Regions from separate parts of the Chryseobacterium sp. BIGb0232 genome, predicted to be linked through region 1. Evidence: riboswitches for the same ligand, from Rfam matches in the RefSeq annotation. Region 1 holds a riboswitch; each other region holds the start of a gene.
What was found. A riboswitch is a leader RNA that binds a small molecule or an ion and turns the genes downstream of it on or off. The one in region 1 is predicted to bind cobalamin.

Region 1 (4,902 bases):
GTCATTTCACTAACGGCAATATGAAAGTCTTTCTTGATCACTCCGGTTGCTGCATCCACTAGATATAAATTGGAAGGAACGTTGTAATAATCTCCTCTTGAACTTACATACAGATCTCCGTAATTGTCTTTTTTAAGACGGTGAAGGTTGATGGCTACATCAATTTTTTTCTTTTCTGTAAAAGTGTTCAGATCAATTACTGAAACAGTTCTGTCATAATTTGGAACCATATATCCTCCGGAATTGGCAACAAATAATTGATTACCCACAATTTCCATTTCTTCAGGTTGATATCCTACTGTTGCTGTACGCTGAACAGTCAGCGATACCGTATCTATTTCTGCAACTTTTCCTTTAGGTGCTAACGGATTGATATCCACAGGACCAGCATAGCTGCTGGCATAGGCTTTCCCACCTTTAAAGGTCATGTATCTGCAATTCTGTAAATAAATAGATTTGATATGTTTGGCTGTCTTCGCATCCAGCACTTCGATGGTATTGGAAACATTCACCACAATGTAGAGCTTACTGCCATAGATTTTAATATCATTTCCTACATCACCCAGTTCTTTTAAAACATTTGGATTGATCTCGGAATAGATATTTCTGAAATAGGTTCCTTTGGTGTAATCAAAAAAATCAAGGGTGCATTTATTGCTTCCCATATTTCCTTCATTCAATACATAGAATCCTTTTATTGCTGTATTCTCAACAGGGTTAAGCCCTTCCACTACTTCCATAGGAATAATGACATCATCGGTGCGGCAGGAAACAAGCGCAATCAATGTCAAAAACAGAAAACAAATATTTAGCTTTTTCATAAATTAAAGTTTAAAGTGAGTCTGAAGTTTCTTCCCGGCATAGGATAGTTGAGTACCACATCATAATACTGGTTAAAAACATTATTCATTTCCAGATTGATTTTAAAAGGATGTCCGGCCAGGCTCAGTTTTCTCTGAATAGAAAGATCGTGGGTATACCAAGGCTGAATAAAATTATACTGAATATTATCCAGCTGCCCATCATATCTTTTTCCTACATAGATTGTACTGTAATTGAAGCTCCAGTCTTTATAATCAGCCATTAGGGTAAAGGATCCGCTATGCCATGGTGTATAAGGGATCTGCTCTCCATAATAAGTTTCTTTCTCTCCGGCATTGTTTGTTATGTCCTGAGCCTTCTGATAGGTATACGATAATAATGGTCTAATTTTCACATTCCCTAACATCATTTCAGCCTGTACGTTTACATCTGCTCCAATGATTTCAACCTTCCCAAGGTTCACCATCATCCAACGAAACATATTAGTGGTAGGTACAGCAACAATTTTATCTTTTACTCTATTGTAATATCCGTCTACTTTTACATAAAGACCTTTAAATAGGGAATGATCATACCTTTTCTGATAGGTAAATCCCACATCATACTGATGAGTAAACTCAGGTTGCAAATACGTATTTCCAACACTCGTATAATACAGGTCATTAAAGGTTGGTAATCTGAAAATATTTTTATAAAAAGCTCTGAGGGTCAGCTCTGGTATTGCTTCCGGCTGATAGCTCATAAAGAAAGCGGGTGTCCATTCTCTCCTGTCATCAGGGCGCTTATTCATTTTTACTTCCTCAAAGGTAAATGTCCCTAAAAGGCTTCCTAAAAACTTAAATCTGTTCCATTGATAGGTAGAAGCTAAAGCTACAAGCGTAGTATAGCGGGTAGGATATGAAAAATTATACAAATTAGCATCCAGATTATTGTACTGAAAATCTCCATTCAGACTGACATCCCAATTAGGAGTAATGGAGTATACATTGGAAGAGGAAAGATAAACCTCCCGTTGAATATAGGTATTGATAGCGGGCATCGCAGACTGAGACAATACCGTATCGTTAAAATAAGTGTAATCGTAAGCAAACTTTGCCTTCAGCTGAGTTTCAAGCTTAGGAAACAGCTTTTTCCTGAAATTGGCCTGAACAAAATAATTTTCATCAAGCATTCTTGCTCCTCTTGCCTTAAAACGGTTCTTCACAATGGGCGCCGGAATACCACGGTTTGAAATATAACCATACCCACGTATATTCCAGCTTCCGTTATTTAAAGTTCCATTAATAGCGGTTTCAAAGCGCTTTGCTTTAATGTCGGAATCATATCTTTTAGAAATGGTATCAGAAGCAGTAACTCCATTAGGATATTTCCTGCTATAGTGGAACTTGTAAAGCCCATCACTTTGGAGAAATTCTGCACTTACGCTTGCTGAAACTCTTTTTGAAATCTTTTGCTCTAAGCGAAAAGAAGGATTAAATAAATCAATAGAAGCACTTTTTGCTCTTATCAGAAGATTGGTTTTCCTGTTTCCTGTGAATACCGGCGTTTTGGGTTGTAAATAAATAGATCCTGACGATCCGAAGTCTTTTGCCGGTTGAAAAATTTCACTTTTCTGACCATTGTACAACGAGATCTCTTCCAGATCATCCAGAGAATATCTTCCCAAATCGACCACTCCGTTCTGAGCATTTCCCAGCTGGATTCCATCATAGAAAACACCTACATGCTGGCTTCCCATACTTCGGATATTAACCGTCTTCAAACCACCCATTCCACCGTAATCTTTAATCTGAACTCCGGAGAAATAGCGTAAGGCATCAGCAACAGAATGACTGTTGAGCCTTTCCAGTTCTTCCCCCTGTAAGACCTGAGCCGGAAGGATTTCTTTAAAATTCTTTTTGTAAATATTGACAGTCTTTATGACTTCTCCTTTGATACTGTCTTTTTTTCTGGTTTGAGAAAACAGAATCTGAGAGGTTAACACGAATACCGTGAAAACAGTTTTATGGAATTGAAATGTACTTAGTTTTGCTATCATTAGCTCATTCATGGATCATGATGACGCTAATGGATATAAGAAAAGCAACGACAAAGCACAGCTGTTACTGCACAGAATCATTGTTGTCCTAAGCTTTATTCCACGAAAGCGTCAAACGTTTATTATTTCTGGCAGGTCTTCTGACTTACTCCGTTTTTGAAATCCTTCCCATTCCTAAAAACAGTGGATCTATTCTTCAAAAACTTTGGTGCGGAGCTTACAGCAGCGGGTCTGTTCCGGATTTTCACCGGATTCCCTTTTAAGAGCTTATTATGGCTCACCAAATTCCGGCAAAGATATAAAATTCTCACCAGATACGATGGCATGCAGAATAAAATGATTATCAATTAGTAAACATGAAAAATCCCGCTACATTGTAACGGGATTTAAGCAATCAATTTTTGTTGAGTTTTTCTGTTTTTACCTGTGATTATTTTTTTACAAATTCACGATCACTAAGCGTTTTCATAAACAGGATAAGATTTGTCTTTTCCTGCTCCGAGAGAGGAATTCTGTTTCCATTATTTTTAAAAACAGGATCAAGGTTATCTGCAGATAAAACACCTTTGTCAAAATAATCAAGGACTGCCCTTAATGTTGGGAACTGTCCATAACTTCCATAAGGTGCTGTATATTCTACATTTCTTAAAGAAGGAACCCGAAAACTCATATAATCTGCCGGAATACCCGTAACCCTTCCACGGCCGGCTTCATTGGTATCCGGATTTACAGGAAACCCAATATTCCTGAAACTCTGATCAGTAAACAACTCTGTATTATGACAACCCGCACATTTCTGTTGAAAAGTCTGATATCCCAGAGCTTCATTTTCCGTGAAAGTTTCTCCTTCTTTTCTTTTTACCTTATCATATTTGCTATTGGCAGAAATCAGGGTGTACTCATACTGTGCAATACTCTTATAAATCCTTTCAGCAGTAATGGCTTCATCTCCAAAAGCTTTTCTGAATAAATCTTTATACATCATATCATCCCTTATTTTCCCTATCACTTCCAGAATAGAAGAGCCCATTTCTTCATGAGTGATAATAGGAACCAAGGGTTGATTTTCCAATTGAAGGATATTGCCATCCCAATTATAAAACTTCATAAACAACATATTCTGGACCGCTGGTACATTTCGCAACCCTACTCTATTCTGAATTCCTATTCCTTGTGCATTATGATCTGCAAAAGCATTTCCCTGAATATGACAGCTGGAACAGGAAATAGTATTATCTGCACTTAACCTTTTCTCATTAAATAATTTCTCCCCTAATTCTACTCCATATTTTGTAGGTTTATTAGAGTTCACCGAATTGTTTAGTTCCGGAAACCCAGACGGAATATTGAGCAAGACCTGTGGATTATCGTCAGAAATAGGTTCGTAACGATCATTATTACAAGATATTAACAGAATGATAATGGCTAAAAAACTTAATCCTTTTTTCATTGCAGCAGAGAAGAGTCTAGTTTTCAACACCACTCACTGAAAACATTCCGGAAATATCACTTGAACCATTTCCACCAAGGTTATCAACAAATTTTACCATTTGGTTAGCAGTATGAATATTCGGAGTGGCATTCCCATCTGATCCTGTTCCGATAACCAATACAATCGTATTGATTTTACCCGTCAACAACTTATCAAAATCTGCTTTAATAATAATTTTAGGAGCTTTGTTATCCACTATGGCATTGTCAGGAAGATTTAAAGTAACCTCTCTGTATGCATCTACTCCCTGAGTGAAATTACCTTCTGATCCTTTTATTGTGCTCCCAGTGTGGATAGACATCTGTTTGTTATCTACTCCATAAAAACCTTCGATTTTTGTAAAACGATACCCTGCTCCCCATTCCCACATCATTTGGGTATCGTTAGAACCTGCAGTGGCATAGAACTTTGGAAATCTCACCTGATCCAAAACATTCAGGTCTTTTTTTACTCCTAATCCGAATTTGATCTTTTTATACTCTCCGGCAGGGATATTACTCAGCAAATAACGAAGCGTTTCCGGTTTTGATTGATCAATCACTGTAGCACC
Region 2 (4,902 bases), on a different contig from region 1:
ATATTCTCCCATTGTTTCATCCGTTCTAAAACAGATTGATACCCAAAGATCTTCATCATCCATCGTATATAAACAGGAAGCCCGGAGTTATGGTAAATCTCAATAAATACTCCTTTCTCAAACCATATCAAAGCATTATAAGCCTTATCAGGGTATGCTCCATATTCAACAATAAAACCTGCATCCTGTAGCTTTTTTACCGCAATATGTAAATCCTGCACCCGATACAATACATGACTTAGTTGTACATTATTCTTCATTTCTATTATTTTTTATTTGATCTTAATAGATAAAACTAAGTCCATTATTAAGAATCATTCTAAATAATTATTTATCTTTGTGCAAATCTAAGATGAAAATTGGGGCACACAGGTACGCAAAAGGGAGTAAAAAGTCCGCAAAAAGGAGAATTCTAATCATAATAAAATAATAATGGCATTACGGGTCTACGATGATAAAATTGGTGGAACATTGGTGGAAAGAAAATATCCCAATGCCTATTACCAGAACGATGGCGAAATCAGAGAGTGTATTACCCATCTGAAACCTCCTTATGGAAATGGTTTTTATCATGAGATCTGCTTTGAGAATGTTCACATTGGCTTCGGGAATGTTTCACTTGAAAATAAAGTATTACTGTACTTTGAGGCCGATTTCGAAAGTGTTGAAATGCATTTTTCGTTAAAAGGAAAAAGCGCTGCTCTTTCAGAGAATTTCAACAATAAAGTTTGTTTTGAAAGTTATCAGCATAATATAATTTATGCCCATCAGATGAGTGGCCAGATGGAATTCGACGGTCATGAAATGCAGATCCTGGAAGTTAATTTAGCCCCGGATTTTTTTAAGAAATTCCTTCCTGAAGACTCTGAACTATTCAATACATTCAGAAATGCTATTGAGAAACAGCATTCATGTCTTATCAATCCGGACCATTGCCGGATCAGCCTGGAAATGTACCAGGTTCTGAACGACATCATTCACTGCGACAGAAAAGGTATTTTTAAAAGAATCTACCTTGAAGCCAAGGTGGCTGAACTTCTTCTTTTACAACTGGAACAGCTTTTTAATACTACTTCTTCACCCTCATCACTTCTGAAAAAAGATGAAGATAAGATCTATGCGGTGAGAGATTTTATTGTCAATAATCTCAATGAAAACTGTTCATTAATAGACCTTGCCCATCAGGTAGGAACCAATGAATTTACTTTAAAAAAAGGATTTAAGGAACTATTTGGAACCACAGTATTCAGTTTCTGGAATGATATAAAAATGGAACAGGCAAAAAAAATGCTTATTGAAGGTGATTTAAGCATTAATGAAATTTCTGAGGTGATTGGATATAAAAATTCCAGACATTTTTCAGCAGCATTTAAGAGAAAATATAACATCATTCCAAGCCAGTTTAAATACGGAAACGGAATCAGCCGTTAATTTTTTTTTCCTACATTTTAAATGCAGTATTTTAGAAATTAACTCCTATTTTGAGGCTTTGAACTTATTCAGTATTTTCCTTCTGTTTTTAAATATGAAAAGTTACTACAAAAACACACCTTTTATTTAAATCAATTTAAAATTCTATCTTATTTGTTAACAATTTGGTAATGAAAAAACCGGACAAATTCCAGATATTATTTTAAAAACATCAAAAGACACATTTCGTAATCAAAACGCTATCAGCAAATTACATTCAATTAATTATTGTTTGCATAAAATATTTTGTCGTTTTCATAAAATGTCTATATTTACCATCAAGGAGTTCTTAACACCTTCTTTATCAACCGAAATTGGTAACACTTAGCTGTGTATTAAAAGGGAATCGTGTGCAAATCACGAACTGTCGCGCAACTGTAAGTAACAACAAAAAGGTTTTTATCAAATTCATATCCACTGTATGCTCCGGCATATGGGAAGGATGATAAAAACTGTTACAAGTCAGGAGACCTGCCTATTTCGAATTGACGATGCTTTCGCGGTTTGAAGCTTATAGTCAGGTATGATACGGTATGGATAATGATATGATAAAATAGTTTATCAACTCGTATTATTTTTTGAGATGGACAATAGCAGAACAACAGGTTCTTCTATGAATCTACCGCTCATCCGTGTCCCCTTTCCGTAATTTTTCTTTCTCACAAAGCATTGTGAAGTCTGCAGGAACTTTTTATAGCGTTTAATGCATGTAAAAAGTAAAAAATGTACCTAACCCATTTCGATAATTCCTACACACCCAAAAGATCTGTCAAGATCCTGAAATGCTGTTTCCTAAAAAACACACAGATTTTCTGTCTGTTGGCAGCAAATCGAAGCGATACTCATTATTCTCTTTTTACTTCCCTGCAATTAAATCATGATCGTTATTCTTCTCTATCTGTAAACAAATTTCACCTAAACCATAAATATTACAATGACTAAAAATGAAAACTGGAAGTCTCCCGGTACTCAATTCCGGAAGGCTATGCAAAAAGAAAGTCCTCTTCAGATTGTCGGGGCCATCAATGCCAACCATGCATTATTGGCCAAACAAGCCGGCTTCAATGCCATTTATCTTTCAGGCGGCGGCGTTGCTGCCGGATCTTTAGGAATTCCTGATTTGGGAATTACCACGCTGGAAGATGTATTAATTGATATTCAAAGAATTACCAATGTCTGTGATTTACCTTTACTGGTAGATGTGGATACAGGATTTGGCCCATCAGCATTCAACGTCGCCAGAACTGTAAAATCATTGATTAAAGCAGGTGCAGCAGCTTTACATATCGAAGATCAGGTAGGAGCAAAACGTTGTGGACATCGTCCGGGAAAAGAACTCGTAACCAAAGAAGAGATGTCAGACAGGCTGAAGGCTGCTGCAGATGCCCGTACAGATGAAAGTTTTGTAATCGGAGCCAGAACGGATGCTTTTGCCAATGAAGGGCTGGAAAAAACTCTTGAAAGAGCCATTGCCTATAAGGAAGCCGGTGCTGATTTTATTTTTGCCGAAGCAGTTCCTGATCTAAGCTTTTATCAAAAATTCGTTGATGCAGCGGGAATCCCTGTATTGGCCAACATCACAGAGTTTGGAATGATTGATATGTATACGGTTGATGAATTAAAAGATGCAGGCGTAGGATTGATCCTTTACCCTCTTTCAGCCTTCCGTGCAGCCAATAAAGCAGCCCTGAATGTCTATGAACACATCCGCAAAGACGGAACCCAGGCCCATGTATTAGACACTATGCAGACCAGAGAAGAACTCTATCAAAGCATTGGATACCATGATTATGAACAAAAATTAGATAACCTTTTTAAACAAAATAGTAATGTCAACGAATAGCGAACCAACATTCAAGCCTAAGAAAAGCGTTGCCCTTTCTGGAGTAGCAGCAGGCAATACAGCGCTTTGCAGCGTAGGAAAAAGTGGAAATGATCTCCACTACAGAGGATATGACATCCTGGATCTGGCTGAAAAAGCGGAGTTTGAAGAAGTAGCTTACCTTTTGATCTATGGTCAGCTGCCTACCGGAGCTCAATTGAAAAATTACAAAGCTAAATTAAAGTCTTTAAGAGGGTTACCCCATTCTGTAAGAAATATTTTAAAGAGTATTCCGGCAGCGGCACATCCGATGGATGTAATGAGATCCATGGTATCCGCCATTGGCAGTATTCAACCGGAAAAAGACGATCATAATATGGCCGGAGCGAGGGATATTGCAGATAAATTACTGGCATCATTCAGTTCGGGTTTATTATACTGGTATCACTATACCCATAATGGAAAAGAGATTGATGTAGAAACAGATGACGATACGATTGGAGGCCATTTTCTTCATTTATTACATGGAAAAAAACCTTCTGATTCATGGGTAAGAGCCATGCAGATCTCGTTAAATCTTTACGCCGAACATGAATTTAACGCTTCTACATTCACTAGCCGTGTGATCGCAGGAACAGGTTCAGATATTTATTCAGCTATTACAGGAGCCATTGGTGCTTTAAGAGGTCCTAAACATGGTGGTGCCAATGAAGTGGCATTTGAAATCCAAAGCCGATACAATTCGCCAGATGAAGCAGAAGCAGATATCCGTCAGCGCATTGTCAACAAAGAAGTGATCATCGGATTCGGACATCCTGTTTACACAATTTCGGACCCAAGAAATGTGGTGATTAAAAAAGTAGCTAAAGAACTTTCTGAGGAAGCCGGAGATATGCTGTTGTATAATATCGCTGAAAGACTGGAAACCATCATGTGGGAAGAAAAGAAAATGTTTCCGAATCTGGATTGGTTCTCTGCGGTATCCTATCATCTAATGGGAGTACCTACCCTTATGTTTACTCCACTCTTCGTTATCTCCAGAGTTACAGGATGGAGCGCTCATATTATTGAACAGAGACAGGATGGAAAAATTATCCGCCCAAGTGCTAACTACACAGGTCCTGAAAATAAGGAATTCATCTCTCTACAAGACAGAAAATAAACATATCACAATTAATAACTAAATTATAAAATAAAGATGTCATCACACATTTCAAATGAAAGACCCCAACCGGATAAAGTATTAACAGATATTGCAGATTATGTATTGAACTATGAAATCAAAAATGATCTGGCCTGGAAAACAGCCCATTACTGTCTTCTGGACACCATCGGATGTGGACTGGAAGCATTAACTTACCCTGCATGTACAAAAATTTTAGGTCCTGTAGTAAAAGGAACTGTGGTTCCAAACGGGGCAAAAGTTCCGGGGACACAGTTTCAGCTGGATCCTGTTCAGGCAGCGTTCAATATTGGAGCCATTATCCGTTGGTTGGATTTCAATGATACATGGCTGGCTGCAGAATGGGGACATCCATCAGATAACCTCGGTGGAATTTTAGCCACAGCAGACTGGTTATCAAGAACCCATATTGCGGAAGGAAAAGCGC
Region 3 (4,902 bases), on a different contig from region 1:
ATTATCGCTGCTACATGAAACGTTAAAAAGTAGCATTGAAGCAAATGCAAGAGGTAAAATTCTTTTGATATTCATATATATTAAATTTTATTTTTAAAAATTGATATTTAAATTCACACTGTAATTTCTTCCGGGTAACGGATAAGCAAACATAGTATAATAAGTCTGATTGAATATATTATTGATTTTAAAACCCAGTGTATAATTTTTTAAAAATGTAGCTCCAACGCCAGCATTCATTATAAAATATTCTTTCAGAGCCTCACTTTTCTTCTCATTGGAGTCTGTATAAGTAAGCCCGGTAAACAATCCCTGAGCATATACTTTTATGAATTCATACTGATAATCAACATTTCCGGTAAATTTATGGAAGGGAACGTACATCAGCTGTTTCTTTTTTTCCAAATCCTGAGAATTTGTGTAGCTATATCCTAAACCTACATTCAGAAAATGCTTACCAAAACGTTTAGCAAATTCCGCTTGGGTTTCCACTCCGTAAGATCTTACATGCTCAGTATTTACAGGGCTATAAATCCCTGAAGAATTAGGAAGCCATCTTATCATATCTCTGATATCCATATAATAAGGAACCACGGAAAGTTTGAAATCACCGACTTTAAACTGATTTCTCAATTCAAACTGGTAAGAGGTTTCCGGTTTTAGATCTTCATTTCCTCCAGGTCTCCAATATAGATCATTGAAAGAAGGGGCTCTGAAATTCCTTGAAACACTTAATCCAAGATTATACCAGCGTAAAGCATTCCATTTTCCTGAAAAAGAAAATAAAAGAGGAGACTTAGTCACTCCAACAAAATCCTGTCTTATTCCAGCTTCAATACGTAAATCAGTGGTAGGAAAATATCTTATCAAACCGGCAACAGACCCCATATTCCGGCTTACCTGATCTATTCCGGAGCCATAGCCTTCGCCTTTATTCAGCTGGTATTCTCCAATGATATTGAAGTTCCATTTTGAGGTAAGAAAATAATTGAAATCATTCTTCAGAATATAGTTCCTTCCGGTCCCACTACTGAATTTAGGTCTTTCTATATCATTAAAATACTTAAAATTTTCTTCTGTATAAGCTACTTTAAAAGAGTTATTAAAGCTTGTTTTATTCCAGTCCCAGGAAATCAGACTTCTTACATTTTGAGTCTCATATTTCGTTTTCGTTTCCTTATCAAAGATAATTGGAAAATGTTGTTGTCCGTTAAACCATTCTGAAATCCATGAAATCTGATGATGAGGAGCTAATTTATAAGCGGCAGCAATATTAAAGTTCGTATTATAATACTCCCCGTTAAGATTTATATAATTCCTAGGTTCTTTGTTTACTTCGTAAGCATTCTCACTAACAGAATAATTTCCGGAAGCTTTAAAACTGAATTTCTCATTGCTGTAAGAGCTTTTAACAAAATTATTATAGGTATTGAAAGAACCTGCCTCAGAGAACAATGTTCCATGAAAGCCTTTATTAAAATTAAGGCTATTATCCAGATGAATGCTACCTCCAATAGCTCCGGAACCATAAGTAACACTTCCGCCACCTGCCTTTATTCCAATCTGATCATACCCGAACAGAGAAAGATTGTTTACATCTCCCTGGCCCAGAAAATTGGAATTAACATTAATTCCGTTCCAGACAAAGGATGTCTGTTGAGCAGTAGTTCCTCTAAAAGATGGTGAAGCAGATCCACCACGTGCATTTTCTTTAATATAAATTGAAGACTGAAATCTTAAGAGTTCTGAAAGATTGCTGGAGTTTTTTTCAACCTCTTCAGCATTGATTGTTTTCACAGGATGAAATTGTTTCACCTTGTTCATCTGGCTATCGAAGATATAAATTGTATCAACAGCTTTCTCCTGTCCGAAAAGAAAGCAGCCATATGATGACAAAAACAGTATTAGAGATCTTTTTATATCCATATTATTCTACTTTTCCTCCGAAAGCAATATGTTTTTTGATTATTATTCTGGCAGGTCTCCTGACTTTCGCTTTCTGCGCCTTCCCGTTTTATACAGTGGCTGTGTACAGAAATTTTTATTGCGATCTACAGTTGCGGGGACAGTTTGGGAGTTTCACCCAATTCCCTTTTCATTCCAATATACTGGAAACCAAAATTTTTGCAAAGATAGTTTTTTAAATGTATTAGACAAGAACGGACTTATTTGGATATAACCTGAAGTCAGGAAACTGAAAGTCATTTTTAATTTTACTATTCCTGAAAGTCGTCATAAAACTACTTTAAAAAGGGGGAAAAGATGGTATTATTACTCTTTATCATCTTTCATCATTTCCTTTTTCTGATATTTATCAATTTACAAAAATAGCTACCTCCAATATTGAAAGCAGCTATTCATGGTATAACTATTATTAAAATTTGCTGATTTTTACTTCTTGATAAATTTATGGTTCTGTTGCTTACCTCCTTTCTCTGAAAGCTGAAGTACATAGTTTCCTTTCGGTAAAGATGATACATCAATCTGGTCCTCTATGGATGGGAATGATTTCACTATTTGTCCTACCATATTATAAACTTCTGCCTTTTCAATTTTTCCGGATCCTTTAAAGTATAAAATATCATTTACCGGATTAGGATAAATACTGATTGAGCTTTTATTTTTATCATTTTCTACATCTCTCACAGATAAATATCCTGTAAGGTCCAGATAAAATGCGACCATCTGATTAGAGGCATTCATTCCCATTCCTGCTATTTTTTTACCATCCTGAGAAATGGCCAATGGAAGCCCCATTATCACACCATTAGTATCAATTCCTAAACTTGTTGCATAGTCATTGAGGTTAATACGTCCACTCTCTTCTGTCCAGATAAAACCTTCTCCAGACATTGGTGGCGCTCCAAATGCCCTGTAAAAGCCGATAACCCTTGTGCCATCTCCAGAAACCCCCGTTGCCCCTCCTTTAAAAGAAAATGAAGCATTGGGGTGCGTTATATACGTCACTCCGGTTGCTGCCTTCCAAACATAAGGATTCGGATTTGCGGAACCAATAATCGTATTCCCGTCCACGGAAACAGCTCCTGCTTCTCCTACATTGCTCCCGTTGGCATCCGTAATGAAGCTTTCCACCCCATCTATCCATTTTGCACCACTTCTGGTTCCTGTAGGTTCATCCTGCCATCCTACAACAACAGATCCGTCTGCATTTATTGCATTTGCTCTCGAGCTTCGCCCGCTTACCATACTCCCCAGATCTACCACCCCGTTTGTTCCATCCCATTTTACAGCATGGGCATTTGCTGCAGTAAGCCATCCAAGTCCTACAATTGCATTTCCATCCGGAGACATTCCCCATGTAGAACTTACACTACCATCCCAACCGGTGGGAACGAGCCCGCCTCTATTCGTCCAGGTAGCAGAACTTACTTCATAGGTTGAAATTTCATTAAAACCTGTCGCTGTATTGGTCACTGAAGATGCGATCTTCATTCCATCGTTAGAAACAACTGTTTTTCCGGCAGCCGGATATCCGTTTGATACTGTACCTATCTGTACGATCCCCGTATTTGCTGTCCACATAAATATTCCACCGCCAGTAGTGTGCATGCTTACTACTCCTTTATCAGAAACCGCACCCACATTATAATTTCCAAGTCCCATTACAGTAAACTGAGCTTCCACTACACCAAAATTAAAAAAGAAACAAGCAGCTAACACCTTTATTGACATTTTATAAAAATTTACCATATATGATTATATTTAATATTTTAAATTACCGAAAACAATATTAATATTATATTTACTCAAACAAAAGAAATAGGCTTTCACAATTCGTGAATTTCAAAAGAATCATAATTTTAAAAACCTAGTAACCAAACACTTAAACAAATGTCGTTTTGAAGACTTATTTCAGGAGGATTATTGAAAGAAACATGAAAAACAAATTGTTATTCAGAAAAATGTTTGAAAATAGCAGATGGATTTTTCTGCTGATCTTCGCATTCTCTTCCTTTATTGCCAAAGGGCAGACCGGTCCTGATTTTAATATTATAACAGATAAGGCATTCCAGAAACTATATCAGAATCCTGACGACTGTATAAGTTATACCCAAGGAATTCTGGTAAGCGATCAGGATATAGAGCATAAGATTATTCTTCAAAATATCATTTCACAGGCATTTGCTATGAAGGGAGACTATATGCAGTCTGTCAATAGTTTTTCTCAAAAAGAAGATCAGGATCAAAATCTTTCTTATTTCATGCAGGTTTTTGGTAACTATAATCTTGCAGACCAGTATCAGAATCTGGGTTTATATAATCAATCAAAAAAAATCATTGCCAGCCTCTTATCAGATCAGAAACTTCTGAAAAGCAATCATCCAAAATTCAGGATCACCACAGCCAAACTCTATCAGCTACAGGCTTTAAATCTGGGCATTAACAGGGATTATCCGAATGCGTTAAAAAATCTTGACAAAAGTGATCAGTACATCAGTAATACTGATGATGAGAATAAAATCATACAAACAGAAAATAGGATTTTCCGCTCTTCTTATTTGATGAAAGAAAATAACCTGATTGAGTATAAAAACCTGATAGAAAGTATCATTTCTGACCTTGAGCAACAGCAAAACCAACCATTTTTACTCAGCTTAGCTTATGAAAACTTATCGCGGTACTATTTTTTGATACAGGATTATAAAATGTCTGCCCAAAAACTGGAACAAGGACTGTCGTTGATTGAAGACCTTCCTTTTAACAATTTAAAAATCAAAATCTACGAATCGTTGTCCCGAACCTATTTTGCTCTTCATGATGATATGAAATACCATCAATATAACAAATACTATAATGATTTAAGAATAAAAACAGACTCCAATACAAGAGAAGGAATACGGTATATTGTAAAACTGGTAGAAACGAATCAGAATAAAACAC
Region 4 (4,902 bases), on a different contig from region 1:
TGTTAAAACAAGCTTCCATCAGACTTAGCAATATCATTGAATATTCCCCGATTAAAGGGATATATGTGGATAGGAAAAGATAGTTTAAAGACAGAATAATTACAGATTCTATGACAAAAAGTCCTATAAAATTTTAGGAATAAATATTGTAATTTAAACTTCGGAAATATTTTAAAATAATACATAATATCAATATGGACATTAAAAAAGAATTCAGAGATTTCTCTGTAAAACATTTAGGAAACAACGGTCTGGCTACCGATCAGTATATGGGAATGTATGGCCCAACGAATTTAACTCCGTACATCATGGAAGAAAGAAGATTAAACGTTGCTCAGATGGACGTTTTTTCCCGTCTGATGATGGATAGAATTATCTTCCTGGGAACTGGAATTGACGATCAGGTAGCGAATATCGTTACTGCTCAGCTTTTATTCCTGGAAAGTGCAGATCCGTCTAAAGATATTCAGATCTATATCAACTCTCCTGGTGGAAGTGTATATGCCGGTTTAGGTATTTATGACACCATGCAGATTATTAAGCCGGATGTAGCGACAATCTGTACAGGAATGGCTGCTTCTATGGGAGCAGTATTATTGGTTGCAGGAGAAAAAGGAAAGCGTTCTGCGCTTAAACATTCAAGAGTAATGATTCACCAGCCTTCAGGAGGTGCTCAGGGAGTAGCTTCCGATATGGAGATCAACTTAAGAGAGATGTTGAAATTGAAGCAGGAGCTTTATGACATTATTGCTCATCATTCAGGACAGACTTACGAATGGGTAGAGAAATCTTCCGACAGGGATTACTGGATGACTTCTGAAGAAGCTAAAAGCTACGGTATGGTAGATGAGGTTCTTCAAAGATCTACAGAGAAAAAATAATTGATTGTATAATCATAATGAAAAACGCATCCAACTTGGATGCGTTTTTTTGTTTGCGACGAATACGCGAATTTTTATTGTACGTTTCATAGCGGATTACTATGACGAAGAAATATCAAAATTGAAGACGCGATATTCCCCTCCGATGGAGGGGTGTCGAAAATTCAAAGAATTTTTGACGGGGTGATTTACCCATCTCCCTCTTTACTTCTTCACTATCTTATGTACAGTAGAACCACTCTTAGTCTTAACCTCAACCCAGTATACACCGGTATTTAAAGATGTAATATTAATCTTAGATGCCTGGGAAGTCATCACTTTCTGTCCTAAAGAAGAATAAATATTGACTTCTTTGATATTATCAGGAGTTTCAATCTGAATAAAATCACTTGCCGGATTTGGATAAATATTGAATAATGCTTTCTTGTTTACTGAAGCCACCGATAATGTAGCGTTATGTGCTTCAGTCGGGGTGAAAGGTCTTCTTTGTCCGAAACTTAATCCTAACCATGTATTGTTATTCAATTGTATCTGGCTGAGATCAGTTTTTTTCTGCCAGCTAGAAAGGTCTTCTCCGGTGTATAATTTCCAGTTTTCTGTTCCGGAGTTATTTCCTGTGAAGGTATTGAGTGATAGATTGGAAATTTGGTTATTGCTGGAAGTGAAATTGAAATAGGAAGCTTGTGACTGGATAAGCTGCAAAGCCTGTTCCGCTGTTATACTGCCATTATATTGAATTCCAAAAACAAATGAATTGGCTTGATCATTAGAATTATTAGTTCCAAAATCTACCACAACAAGACTTTTATTGGTTCCTGTTCCAATCCAATGGGTAATTTGTGATGAAGTATACCATTGGGAACTGTAAGCGGGTACTGGAGTTGATGGTGGGGTATCAATTTCATCCATTCCATAGGTTATTCCAAACCATAGTCCGTCTGTTAAAGCAGTATATCCTACACCATTATTTTGATTGGACATATTCCCTGCATTAGGTCCCGACCAGGTAATCCAGTAATCATCTGTACTTGGAGTATGATGATTGTATGTGAAGCTGTACAGGAACCCTGAAGGAATGTCAGCCTCTATTTTAGGCTCTGCTTCTACAATAGCATTAACCATATCTTCCGCCATTAAATTATCATCATCAAAACGATAACCCCAAACATAAGAATTAGGCGTGTTGTTGTCATTAAAATCAGCAATGAAATAGGCCTTTTTAGAACCGGTTCCCACCCAAAACTTAATGTCATTTTCTGTGAATTGAGCGAAGAAAAACTGCGTACAAAGCAGTAAGAAAAAAAAATAGATTTTTCTCATAATATAATTAAATTAAAGTTTTATTCCCGAAACTTATTAATAGGAAGAGACTGGTATAGTCTGATTCTAAAATTAAAAGTTTATTCAAGGCAGGTCTCCTGGCTCGCATCCTATAGCTAACCTTCCCGGATTTTGGTCCAGTGGTATCATACAGCTACAGGTAAAACAGCTTACAGTTGCGGGTACAGCTCAAGATTTGAATAATATTCTCACTTAATTCCCTATTATGAACAGTGTTCAACCTTAAAGACCGCAAATATATCATATAAATTTTTGATGCCTATTTTGTGAATTACATACCTGTTTTAACCTTTTATTAAAGGTTAATTGTATTTTCTGAATTTGAATTTGTTGATTGGTAATGGATTGGGTTTATGTGTTCGGATTTTTAAGTTAAATATGAATTTTTGTTGTTTATACTGAATTCATCTTTAGGTTCTATTGTTAAAATACAATTATCATTGCATTCAAGATCAGTTTATAATCAAGTTATACTTTCGCGCCATAAAAGTTAATATGAAAAAATTACTATTATCTGCTTTGATGATGACTGTATTATGGTCATGTAAAGATGATGACAATAATGTAAATAACCAGGATATTAATTATTCTAAACTTCCGCAGGAATTTCCATTTTCTACTTTGGCAACAATAAACGGAGTAGCTGTGATCAATGGTGGATTTGGCTCCGGAGCTGCTGCTCACCCTACAAGAAAAGGAGAGTTTTATGTGATTACAGACCGTGGTCCGAATACAGATTATCAGAATGGTAAAAAATTTTTAACTCCCAATTTTACTCCAACCATTATGCATTTTAAAATTAATGCTGAAGGGAATGTAGAAGTAATCAAATATATTAAACTTAAAAATCCATCCGGACAGCCTATTACAGGACTTCCAAACCCAGTAGGAATGGGAAGTACAGGTGAAGTAGCTTATGATGCATCAGGAAATGTTCTGGGAACGGATAAATATGGCTTAGACAGTGAAAGTATTGTAGCTGCATCAGATGGTACATTCTGGGTTTCTGATGAATACGGACCGCACATTGTTCATTATAGTGCTGATGGAGTAGAGCTGGAAAGAATAAGCCCGATTGGGGTAAATACAGGAAGTAGAAAATTACCTGCCGTTTTAGCTAAAAGAAGAGCCAACAGAGGCATGGAAGGTCTTTGTATAACTCCGGACGGGAAAACATTGGTGGGGACAATACAGTCCATGATGTTGGTGCCTTCAAAAGCTTTGGCAACGAACACAACCTTAACGAGAATCGTAACTTTCGATATCAGTACCGGAAAAACGAAACAATATCTGTATAGACAGGATGGCGGTGCCTCGGATTCTGTTTGTGACATTACAGCATTAGGAAATAATGAATTTCTTGTGATTGAAAGAGATGGTAATTTCGGAACACAGGGCGGAATTAAAAAGGTATACAGAATCAACTTAAGTGATGCAACGGATGTTACCGGAACTGACCTTGCAGCTGTAGACGGAATGAAAGTAAACGGAAAAGCGCTGGAACAGTGTACCTGGGATGAACTTGCCAACGCAGGAATTAAACCTGTTTCTAAAAAACTAGCGGTAGACCTGGTTGCTAAACTAGGATATGAGCACGATAAATTTGAGGGAATTGTTTATTTAGGAAACAATAAACTGGCTGTTTTCAATGATGATGACTTTGGGGTAGTAGATGATGGAAACGGAAATCCTAAAGCAAAAATACTTCCTAAAACAGGGAAGGTAGACAAAGGAACTATGTATATAGTCGATATTCAATAATTAGATTTTTTTAACGGAAAGCGGCGGGATTTATTCCGCCGTTTTTTATCGTATATCATTTAAATGGTTCCGCCGAGCTGGCTTTAGCCAAAACCTATAATAAAAGCCCCTGAAAAGTACTTTTCAGGGGCTTTGTATGTGTATATTGGTCTTCTCAATACTAGTTGAAAGCCTCAATGATCTTAGAGAAATCTTCTAATTTCAAAGCAGCACCTCCAATCAGACCACCATCAATATCTGGCTGAGAGAAGATTTCTTTAGCGTTATCCGGCTTCACAGAACCTCCATAAAGGATAGAAACCTCATCTGCTACTTCCTGTCCGTATTTAGCAGCAATCGTATTTCTGATGTGTGCGTGGATTTCCTGAGCCTGCTCCGGGCTTGCTGTTTCCCCTGTTCCGATCGCCCAAACCGGTTCGTAAGCGATAACTACCTTTTTGATCTCTTCTGCTGAAAGGGTAAAAAGAGCTACTTCAGTTTGATTTTTAACCACTTCAAGATGTTGACCCGCTTTTCTTTGCTCAAGTGTTTCCCCGTTACAATAGATTGGGGTAAGACCTTTATCCAAAGCTAATTTTACTTTTCTGTTGCAGTGAGAATCTGTTTCTCCGTGATATTGTCTTCTTTCAGAATGTCCAATTAATGAACCTGTAGCATCGATAGATTCTAACATATCAGCAGAAATTTCTCCTGTATAGGCACCACTTTCGTGCTCGCTCATGTCCTGAGAGAATACTCCAATTTCATCCTTTTCAAAGATATCTTTAGCCATCATTAAGTATAAAGATGGAGGAGCGATCCAAACCTCACAGTTCGTAGCATTATTGTTTTTATAGCTTAGCAATTGAATCATTAATTGTTGTGCATCAATTACATTTTTGTTCATTTTCCAGTTGCCTGCAACTATTTTTCTTCTCAT

Region 2: another riboswitch for cobalamin. It lies ahead of prpB (methylisocitrate lyase); the one in region 1 lies ahead of M2372_RS12260 (TonB-dependent siderophore receptor).
Region 3: another riboswitch for cobalamin. It lies ahead of M2372_RS04565 (TonB-dependent siderophore receptor); the one in region 1 lies ahead of M2372_RS12260 (TonB-dependent siderophore receptor).
Region 4: another riboswitch for cobalamin. It lies ahead of M2372_RS08470 (T9SS type A sorting domain-containing protein); the one in region 1 lies ahead of M2372_RS12260 (TonB-dependent siderophore receptor).

What each region holds. Positions count from the first base shown of each region.
Region 1 covers NZ_JANUEH010000004.1:154,307-159,208, forward strand. The annotation lists gene M2372_RS12255 (YncE family protein) at 1-821, opposite strand, end outside; gene M2372_RS12260 (TonB-dependent siderophore receptor) at 818-2,860, opposite strand; cobalamin riboswitch at 2,973-3,160, opposite strand; gene M2372_RS12265 (cytochrome-c peroxidase) at 3,291-4,310, opposite strand; gene M2372_RS12270 (MbnP family protein) at 4,327-4,902, opposite strand, start outside.
Region 2 covers NZ_JANUEH010000001.1:561,979-566,880, forward strand. The annotation lists gene M2372_RS02425 (VOC family protein) at 1-260, opposite strand, end outside; gene M2372_RS02430 (helix-turn-helix transcriptional regulator) at 433-1,431, shown strand; cobalamin riboswitch at 1,769-1,964, shown strand; gene prpB (methylisocitrate lyase) at 2,405-3,313, shown strand; gene prpC (2-methylcitrate synthase) at 3,300-4,454, shown strand; gene M2372_RS02445 (bifunctional 2-methylcitrate dehydratase/aconitate hydratase) at 4,491-4,902, shown strand, end outside.
Region 3 covers NZ_JANUEH010000001.1:1,065,960-1,070,861, forward strand. The annotation lists gene M2372_RS04560 (hypothetical protein) at 1-75, opposite strand, end outside; gene M2372_RS04565 (TonB-dependent siderophore receptor) at 94-1,926, opposite strand; cobalamin riboswitch at 1,958-2,135, opposite strand; gene M2372_RS04570 (T9SS type A sorting domain-containing protein) at 2,392-3,693, opposite strand; gene M2372_RS04575 (helix-turn-helix domain-containing protein) at 3,897-4,902, shown strand, end outside.
Region 4 covers NZ_JANUEH010000002.1:537,867-542,768, reverse strand. The annotation lists gene dnaG (DNA primase) at 1-83, shown strand, start outside; gene clpP (ATP-dependent Clp endopeptidase proteolytic subunit ClpP) at 195-881, shown strand; gene M2372_RS08470 (T9SS type A sorting domain-containing protein) at 1,086-2,201, opposite strand; cobalamin riboswitch at 2,272-2,462, opposite strand; gene M2372_RS08465 (esterase-like activity of phytase family protein) at 2,718-3,983, shown strand; gene tpiA (triose-phosphate isomerase) at 4,144-4,902, opposite strand.